Rhizobium lentis: one gene and its partner. The protein of the gene in region 2 interacts with the protein of the main gene of each other region in a pairwise test. Links are inferred from orthologs where the notes say so. Each region holds a gene or a part of one and is shown on either strand. Other genes may lie near its edges.

The links.
Region 1: the proteins of ung (region 2) and ndk interact in binary tests that used the Escherichia coli proteins (3 or more experiments, as listed by UniProt). The link is inferred for Rhizobium lentis from one-to-one orthologs.

What each region holds. Positions count from the first base shown.
Region 1 is NZ_CP071454.1:3,395,187-3,398,210, reverse strand. Bases 248-2,955 are described here. They hold ndk (nucleoside-diphosphate kinase), read right to left. Parts: upstream 1,959-2,955; coding sequence 1,536-1,958; downstream 248-1,535. Other genes in these bases: J0663_RS16285 (DinB family protein), read left to right, coding at 2,868-2,955; J0663_RS16290 (glutathione S-transferase family protein), read right to left, coding at 2,040-2,729; J0663_RS16300 (hypothetical protein), read left to right, coding at 948-1,448; J0663_RS16305 (CGNR zinc finger domain-containing protein), read left to right, coding at 406-951; J0663_RS16310 (branched-chain amino acid ABC transporter permease), read right to left, coding at 248-340. Also shown: more of J0663_RS16310, read right to left, coding at 1-247; more of J0663_RS16285, read left to right, coding at 2,956-3,024. UniProt on the Escherichia coli protein: Major role in the synthesis of nucleoside triphosphates other than ATP. The ATP gamma phosphate is transferred to the NDP beta phosphate via a ping-pong mechanism, using a phosphorylated active-site intermediate.
Region 2 is NZ_CP071454.1:795,230-798,419, reverse strand. The notes cover bases 209-3,082. They hold ung (uracil-DNA glycosylase), read left to right. Parts: upstream 209-1,231; coding sequence 1,232-1,933; downstream 1,934-3,082. Other genes in these bases: J0663_RS03895 (alpha/beta hydrolase), read left to right, coding at 3,012-3,082; J0663_RS03900 (VOC family protein), read left to right, coding at 2,069-3,001; J0663_RS03910 (phosphomannomutase), read right to left, coding at 209-999. Outside these bases: more of J0663_RS03910, read right to left, coding at 1-208; more of J0663_RS03895, read left to right, coding at 3,083-3,190. UniProt on the Escherichia coli protein: Excises uracil residues from the DNA which can arise as a result of misincorporation of dUMP residues by DNA polymerase or due to deamination of cytosine.

The DNA of each region.
Region 1 (3,024 bases), 2.6 Mb from region 2 along the record:
GCACGATCATGATGCCGAGAGCGGCAACGATGACGGTGTTCGGCGATTTGCAAGCAAGCGGCAGCATGATCGAGCGACCGATCCAGAGGCCCGCCGCCAGTGAATAGACGATGGCCGCGCAAGCGCCGATGGCAAGGGCGGCCGGCAGCACCAGCCAGAACCTGACATAGGCGAGCTCGGTGAAGAGCAGCAGGATCTGGCCTGAGAATGCGAAGATCGCCCCATAGGTGATGTCGGCCCGCTTGGTCACGCCGAAGGCGACCGCATAACCGAAGGCGAGCGCGGCATAGAGGGCGGCAAGTGGAACCGCATTCGCCAGTTGCTGCAGAAGATAGGCCATTCCCCGAGACTCCGCGTCGATAAATTATAACTGGTAAAACCTATTTCACCAGTTATAATTTGACGATGAGCTTTTCCTGGACCCCTCACCGCTTTGCGGGTGGCGCACTGGCGCTCGATGTCGCCAACAGCATCGTTCTGCGCCACGACGCGGCGCGGCGCATCGACCGCTTCGCCAGTCAGGAGCAGATGCAGAGCTTTCCGCGCGCCGCCGCGCAATTCTGCGCCGAACGCGCCCTGTTCGGCGAGATCGCGCCGGTGGCTGTAGGCGACGAGGCCGATTTCATCGCGCTGCGGGAAGCGATCGACCGCTACTTCCGCAAGCGTATACTGGATGGCGGCGACGACCAATTATTGGCCGCGTTGCTGGCAGCGCTGGCTAAAACGTTGCGCGAAGCAAGACCCGGCAACGTGGCCGCGGCGACCGCCCATTCGGTGCTCAGGCTGATCGCCATGCCCGATCCGGAGCGCATGAAGATCTGCGGCAATTGCGGCTGGCTGTTCATCGACCGCAGCAAGAACAGGAGCCGGGCCTGGTGCGACATGGCGGTCTGCGGCAACCGCGCCAAGGCGAACCGACACTATCGCCGCAAGAAGGAGGAGGCGCCATGAGGAAACATCTGATCGCAGCGGCTGCAACGAGCCTTCTGCTTGCCGCCTGCCAGCGGCAGGCCGAAAACCTGGTCGAGGTCACCGGCCACCTCTTCGTCTTCAACTATAGGGTAGCGAGCGCCACCTATTTGCTGACGCTGAAGAAGACGGGGCCAATCCCCGACGGCTCTGCGATCATAGCCGAGTTCGAAAACCCGCAAGGCGGCGCCCCGCTGGTGCTGAACCAGAAGATCTATCCGATCGACGACAAGATCGCGCTGCAGAGCCAAAACCTGCACTGCGTGCGCAAGGACCGCCCCTATACGGTGAATGTCCGGCTGGTCGACAAGGACGGCAAGGTGCTGCAGGAATTGAAGATTGAGTTCCGCTCCGACCTCGACCAGACTGTGCTGCCGAGCAAACCGCTCGTCGTCGGCGCGCTCTACGAAAAGAACCCCGAGGTCTTCAAGCCCGACGGCAGCGTCGATTTCTCGAACACCGATAAATGCCCGGCATAGAAAAAGCGCACAATAGGAAAAGCCGGAGCATGCCCCGGCTTTCGAGAGTCAATTCAAAGCATTGCAAGCCAATGCCGAAGCTTGGCTTCAGCCGACGATTTCGGTATCGGAGAACCAGTACTTGATTTCCTGGGCAGCCGTTTCCGGAGCGTCGGAGCCGTGAACGGAGTTTTCGCCGATCGACAAAGCGTGAACCTTGCGAATCGTGCCTTCGGCGGCGTTTGCCGGGTTGGTCGCGCCCATGATCTCGCGGTTCTTGAGGATCGCGCCCTCACCTTCCAGAACCTGGACGACGGTCGGGCCGGAGGTCATGCCTTCAACGAGTTCGCCGAAGAAGGGGCGATCCTTGTGAACGGCGTAAAAGCCTTCGGCTTCGCGACGGCTCATCCAGACGCGCTTGGAGGCGACGACGCGCAGGCCGGCATCTTCGAGCATCTTGGTGATGGCGCCCGTCAGGTTGCGCTTGGTTGCGTCAGGCTTGATCATCGAGAAGGTGCGTTCAATCGCCATAGTCAAATCCTCTGTTTTCTCGGGAAAAGTGGGCGGTCTTTACCCGCCCCAACGCCCGAAAACAAGAGGCCGGCGGCAATTTCACGCCGCTGTCACAGTCCGGCCGCGGCTTTCGTGGAGATCGAGGCAGCGTTCGAACCAGGCGATGACAGGATCGTCGGCGGCCAGCATGGCGAGACCGGCGGAGACTCGCAGCCATTGCAGCGCGCCGAACACGATATAGTCGGCAAAGAGCGGCCCCTGGCCGCCGATGAAGGGCTGGAACTTCAGCATATGCCGGAGCGGCTCCAGCTTGGTGCCGAAGGCAGCCTTCTCCGCCTCGCTGTCGGCGGCAAACACTTCCAGCGGTTTACCGAGCCTGACCTCGCGGCTTTGCCGAAAATAGGCCTTATCGCCCTCGTCGAGGATGGCATGGATATCGAGAAGGGCGATGCGCATAATCGCCGGATGGATGATCATCTGCGAATAGCCTTCCACCATGCGCGACAGCGCCTTGCCGCCTTCGCCGCCGAACAGCGACGGACGCTCGGGATAAGTCTCTTCCAGATAAAGGGCGATGTCGAAACTGTCCGAGACCAGCCGGCCGTTGTCGTCGAGCACCGGCACGGTCGAGGACACGCCGCCGCCGATCTCGCGGATGCGGGCGTAGGTCGTCGGGATTTCCTCGAAATCGAGTCCCTTATGCGCCAGCGCCATCACCGCCTTCCAGCAATGGGGCGAAAAGAAGCGCCGTTCGTCGGCGCCGCAGAGGGAATAGAGGGCTCTCGTCATAACAGTCCTTTCGAAATCACGGCTCCATCCATTCGACGACAGAAAGCGTCTGCGATCAAATCAGGAAATTTCATGGGCGCATCACTGCGATTTGCAGGCAAACCGGGCTAGACTGCTGCGACGACCAGGGGGGACCAGATGCTTCGACATTACAGAATGTTCGCCGCCTACAACCGCTGGGCCAATGCCCAGGTCTATGCGGCCGCCGCCGAACTCAGCGATGCGGAATTCCGCAGCGATCGCGGCGCCTTCTTCGGTTCGCTTCATCGCACGCTCAATCATCTGCTCGTCGCCG
Region 2 (3,190 bases):
GTCGAAGGGGGTCGCGGTCAGCAGCCCGCCATTGGCTTCGAAGCCCATGACGTGATCCTGCCCTGCGGCCACGGCCTCTTCCATGCCTGTTATGACGAAGGGAGAGCCGACACGGGTGCGCTTGACGGCGAAGGACCCTGCTGTCTCGATGCCGGAGTTGGAGGTGACAGGGGTTACCACCGTACGGGCTCCCAAGAAGTCGGCTGCCACCAAGCCGAGAAGGTCGCCGCGCAGCGGCGTGCCGGTTTCATCCGCGACAAGGGGCCGGTCGCCGTCGCCATCGGTCGAAACGATTGCATCGAGCTTGTGCTCGGATACCCAGCGTCTCATCAGCGTGATCGTGTCGTCGGACACGGCTTCCGTGTCGACGGGAATGAAACTCTCCGACCGCCCGAGAGCGACGATCTCGGCACCGTAATGGCCAAGAACGTCGACCAATAGGTCGCGGGCGACGGTGCTGTGCTGGTAGACGCCGATCTTCAAGCCGGACAGCGCGTCTTGTGGAAGCAGGGCGGCATTGCGTTCGAAAAAGAGCTGCCGGCAGATCGCCTCGTGTTCTTCCGTTTTGGCCGGCGCCTCGGCTAGCGCTTCGCCGTTTCGCTCGATCTCGGCTGCCTCTGCGGTAATCGCCGCCTCGTCCGATTTGTCGATCTCACCGTCCGGGCGATAGAATTTGATGCCGTTGCGGTCCGCCGGAATATGCGAGCCGGTGACCATCAGGCATGCGGCCTTGCGTTCGAGGCCATAAAGGGCAAGTGCCGGTGTCGGCACATTGCCGCAATCGAAGATCCGAAAGCCGAGTGCCGTCAGCGCGCTGGCGCAATTTGCCGAGATTTCAGGACTTGAATCGCGAAAGTCGCGTCCGATCAGAATAATGTCGCCGGCCCGGGCCCTGCCGGTCTGCAGCAGATATTTGCCGAACGCCGTGGCGTAGAGGGCGGAGGCGCGTCCCTTGAGTTCGACTGAAAGTCCGCGAAGCCCACTCGTGCCGAATTTCATATGAAGACATATCCCCGATTGTCACGATAAATTCTACTCAGCCCGCTAGTCGGCGTAAATACCGAAGCGGGCATATAGTTAAACACGGACGATGACGTCTCGAACAGGCTCTGCATCTCATTCGCCAGTTATCGCTGGCTGGGACTGCCGCGGGACCGACAGGCATTGCGACATCAGCCTATTTTGTTAGAACCGTGTGTCCGCCGTTTCATCCTATGCTGAAGGTTTTCTGATGAGCGATACATCCGTCAGTCTCGAGGAGAGCTGGAAGGCCGCGTTGACGGGGGAGTTTTCCAGCCCCTATATGCAACAACTCAAGTCCTTCCTCGTCGCACAGAAGCAGGTCGGCAAACGGATATTCCCCAAAGGCAGCGAATATTTCCGTGCTCTTGATCTGACGCCGATCGCCAACGTCAAGGCCGTCATCCTCGGCCAGGATCCCTATCACGGGCTCGGGCAGGCTCACGGCCTATGCTTCAGTGTCCGGCCCGGGGTGCGCATACCACCCTCGCTCGTCAATATCTATAAGGAGTTGGAAACGGATCTCGGCATAGCACCGGCGCGCCACGGTTTTCTGGAACATTGGGCAAGGCAGGGCGTACTCCTGCTGAACAGCGTGCTGACCGTCGAGGAAGGGCAGGCGGCAGCCCATCAGGGCAAGGGCTGGGAGCGCTTCACCGATGCGGTGATCCGCAAGGTCAATGACGAATGCGAATCCGTCGTCTTCATGCTTTGGGGTTCCTATGCCCAGCGCAAGGCCGCCTTTGTCGATACGGCGCGGCATTTGGTGCTCAGGGCGCCGCATCCATCGCCGCTGTCGGCTCATAACGGCTTCTTTGGCTGCAAGCATTTTTCCAGGGCGAACGCCTTTCTGCAGTCCCGCGGTCGGGCGCCGATCGACTGGCAATTGCCGGCAGATCCTCATGGCGCCTGAAGTGAACGCAAATTGATCATCGTTCACTAAAAGAAGACAATGCGTTTTAGTCCGCAGGTCTGGTCGGAAGGGAGTTCAGCGCGCATCTTAGCCTCATCGAAAGCCCGCAGCGGCGGGCAATGAAAGGGGTCTTAAATGCTCGATCAGATCAAGGGTCTGCACCACGTCACGTCGATGGCGGAGGACGCCCGCACCAACAACCAGTTTTTCACCCATGCACTCGGGTTGCGCCGTGTAAAAAAGACGGTGAATTTCGACGCGCCTGATGTCTATCATCTCTATTACGGCGACGAGACCGGTGCGCCCGGCACGATCATGACCTACTTTCCGTTCCCGAAGATGGCGCAAGGCCGTCCCGGCACGGGCGAGGTCGGCACGACGGTATTTTCGGTTCCGCAAGGCTCGCTCGGCTTCTGGAACGATCGTTTTGCTGGCCTCGGTGTCGGCGGCCTGAAAGCCGAGGAAAGTTTCGGCGAAAAGCGTCTGAACTTCTCCGGCCCCGATGGTGACGGCTTTGCGCTCGTCGAGGTCAAGGACGACGCCCGCCAGCCCTGGACCCATGGGGGCATCAGCGAGGATCACGCCATTCGTGGCTTTCATTCGGTTGCCATGCGGCTGAGAGACGAGGGCGCCACGGCCGAACTGCTAAGGTTCATGGGTTATGAGGTGGGCGAGGAGAGGGATGGCGTCAAGCGGCTGATCAAGCCTGATGGCAACGGCGCGCATCTCATCGACCTTGAGACCATGCCGAACATTGCCCGCGCGCTTCCCGGCGCCGGCTCCGTCCACCATGTCGCCTTCGCTGTCGAAAACCGCGAAAAGCAGCTCGAAGTGCGCAAGGCGCTGATGGACACCGGCTATCAGGTCACGCCGGTGATCGATCGCGACTATTTCTGGGCGATCTATTTCCGCACGCCGGGCGGCGTGCTGTTCGAGGTCGCAACGAACGAGCCCGGCTTCGACCGCGACGAGGATACGGCCCATCTCGGTGAAGCCCTGAAGCTGCCGCACCAGCATGCCCATCTTCGCGCGCTGCTCGAACAGCATCTGCAGCCGCTCGAGGGTTAAGGGGAAAACGATGACTGAAAACGGATATGTGCACCTGCTGCATGCCGGTGCACCTGACAAACCCATGCTGGTCGTGCTGCACGGCACCGGCGGCGACGAAAACCAGTTCTTCGAATTCGGCCGGCGCCTGTTGCCCGAAGCGACTGTTCTCTCGCCGCGCGGCGATGTTTCAGAATACGGCGCGGCGCG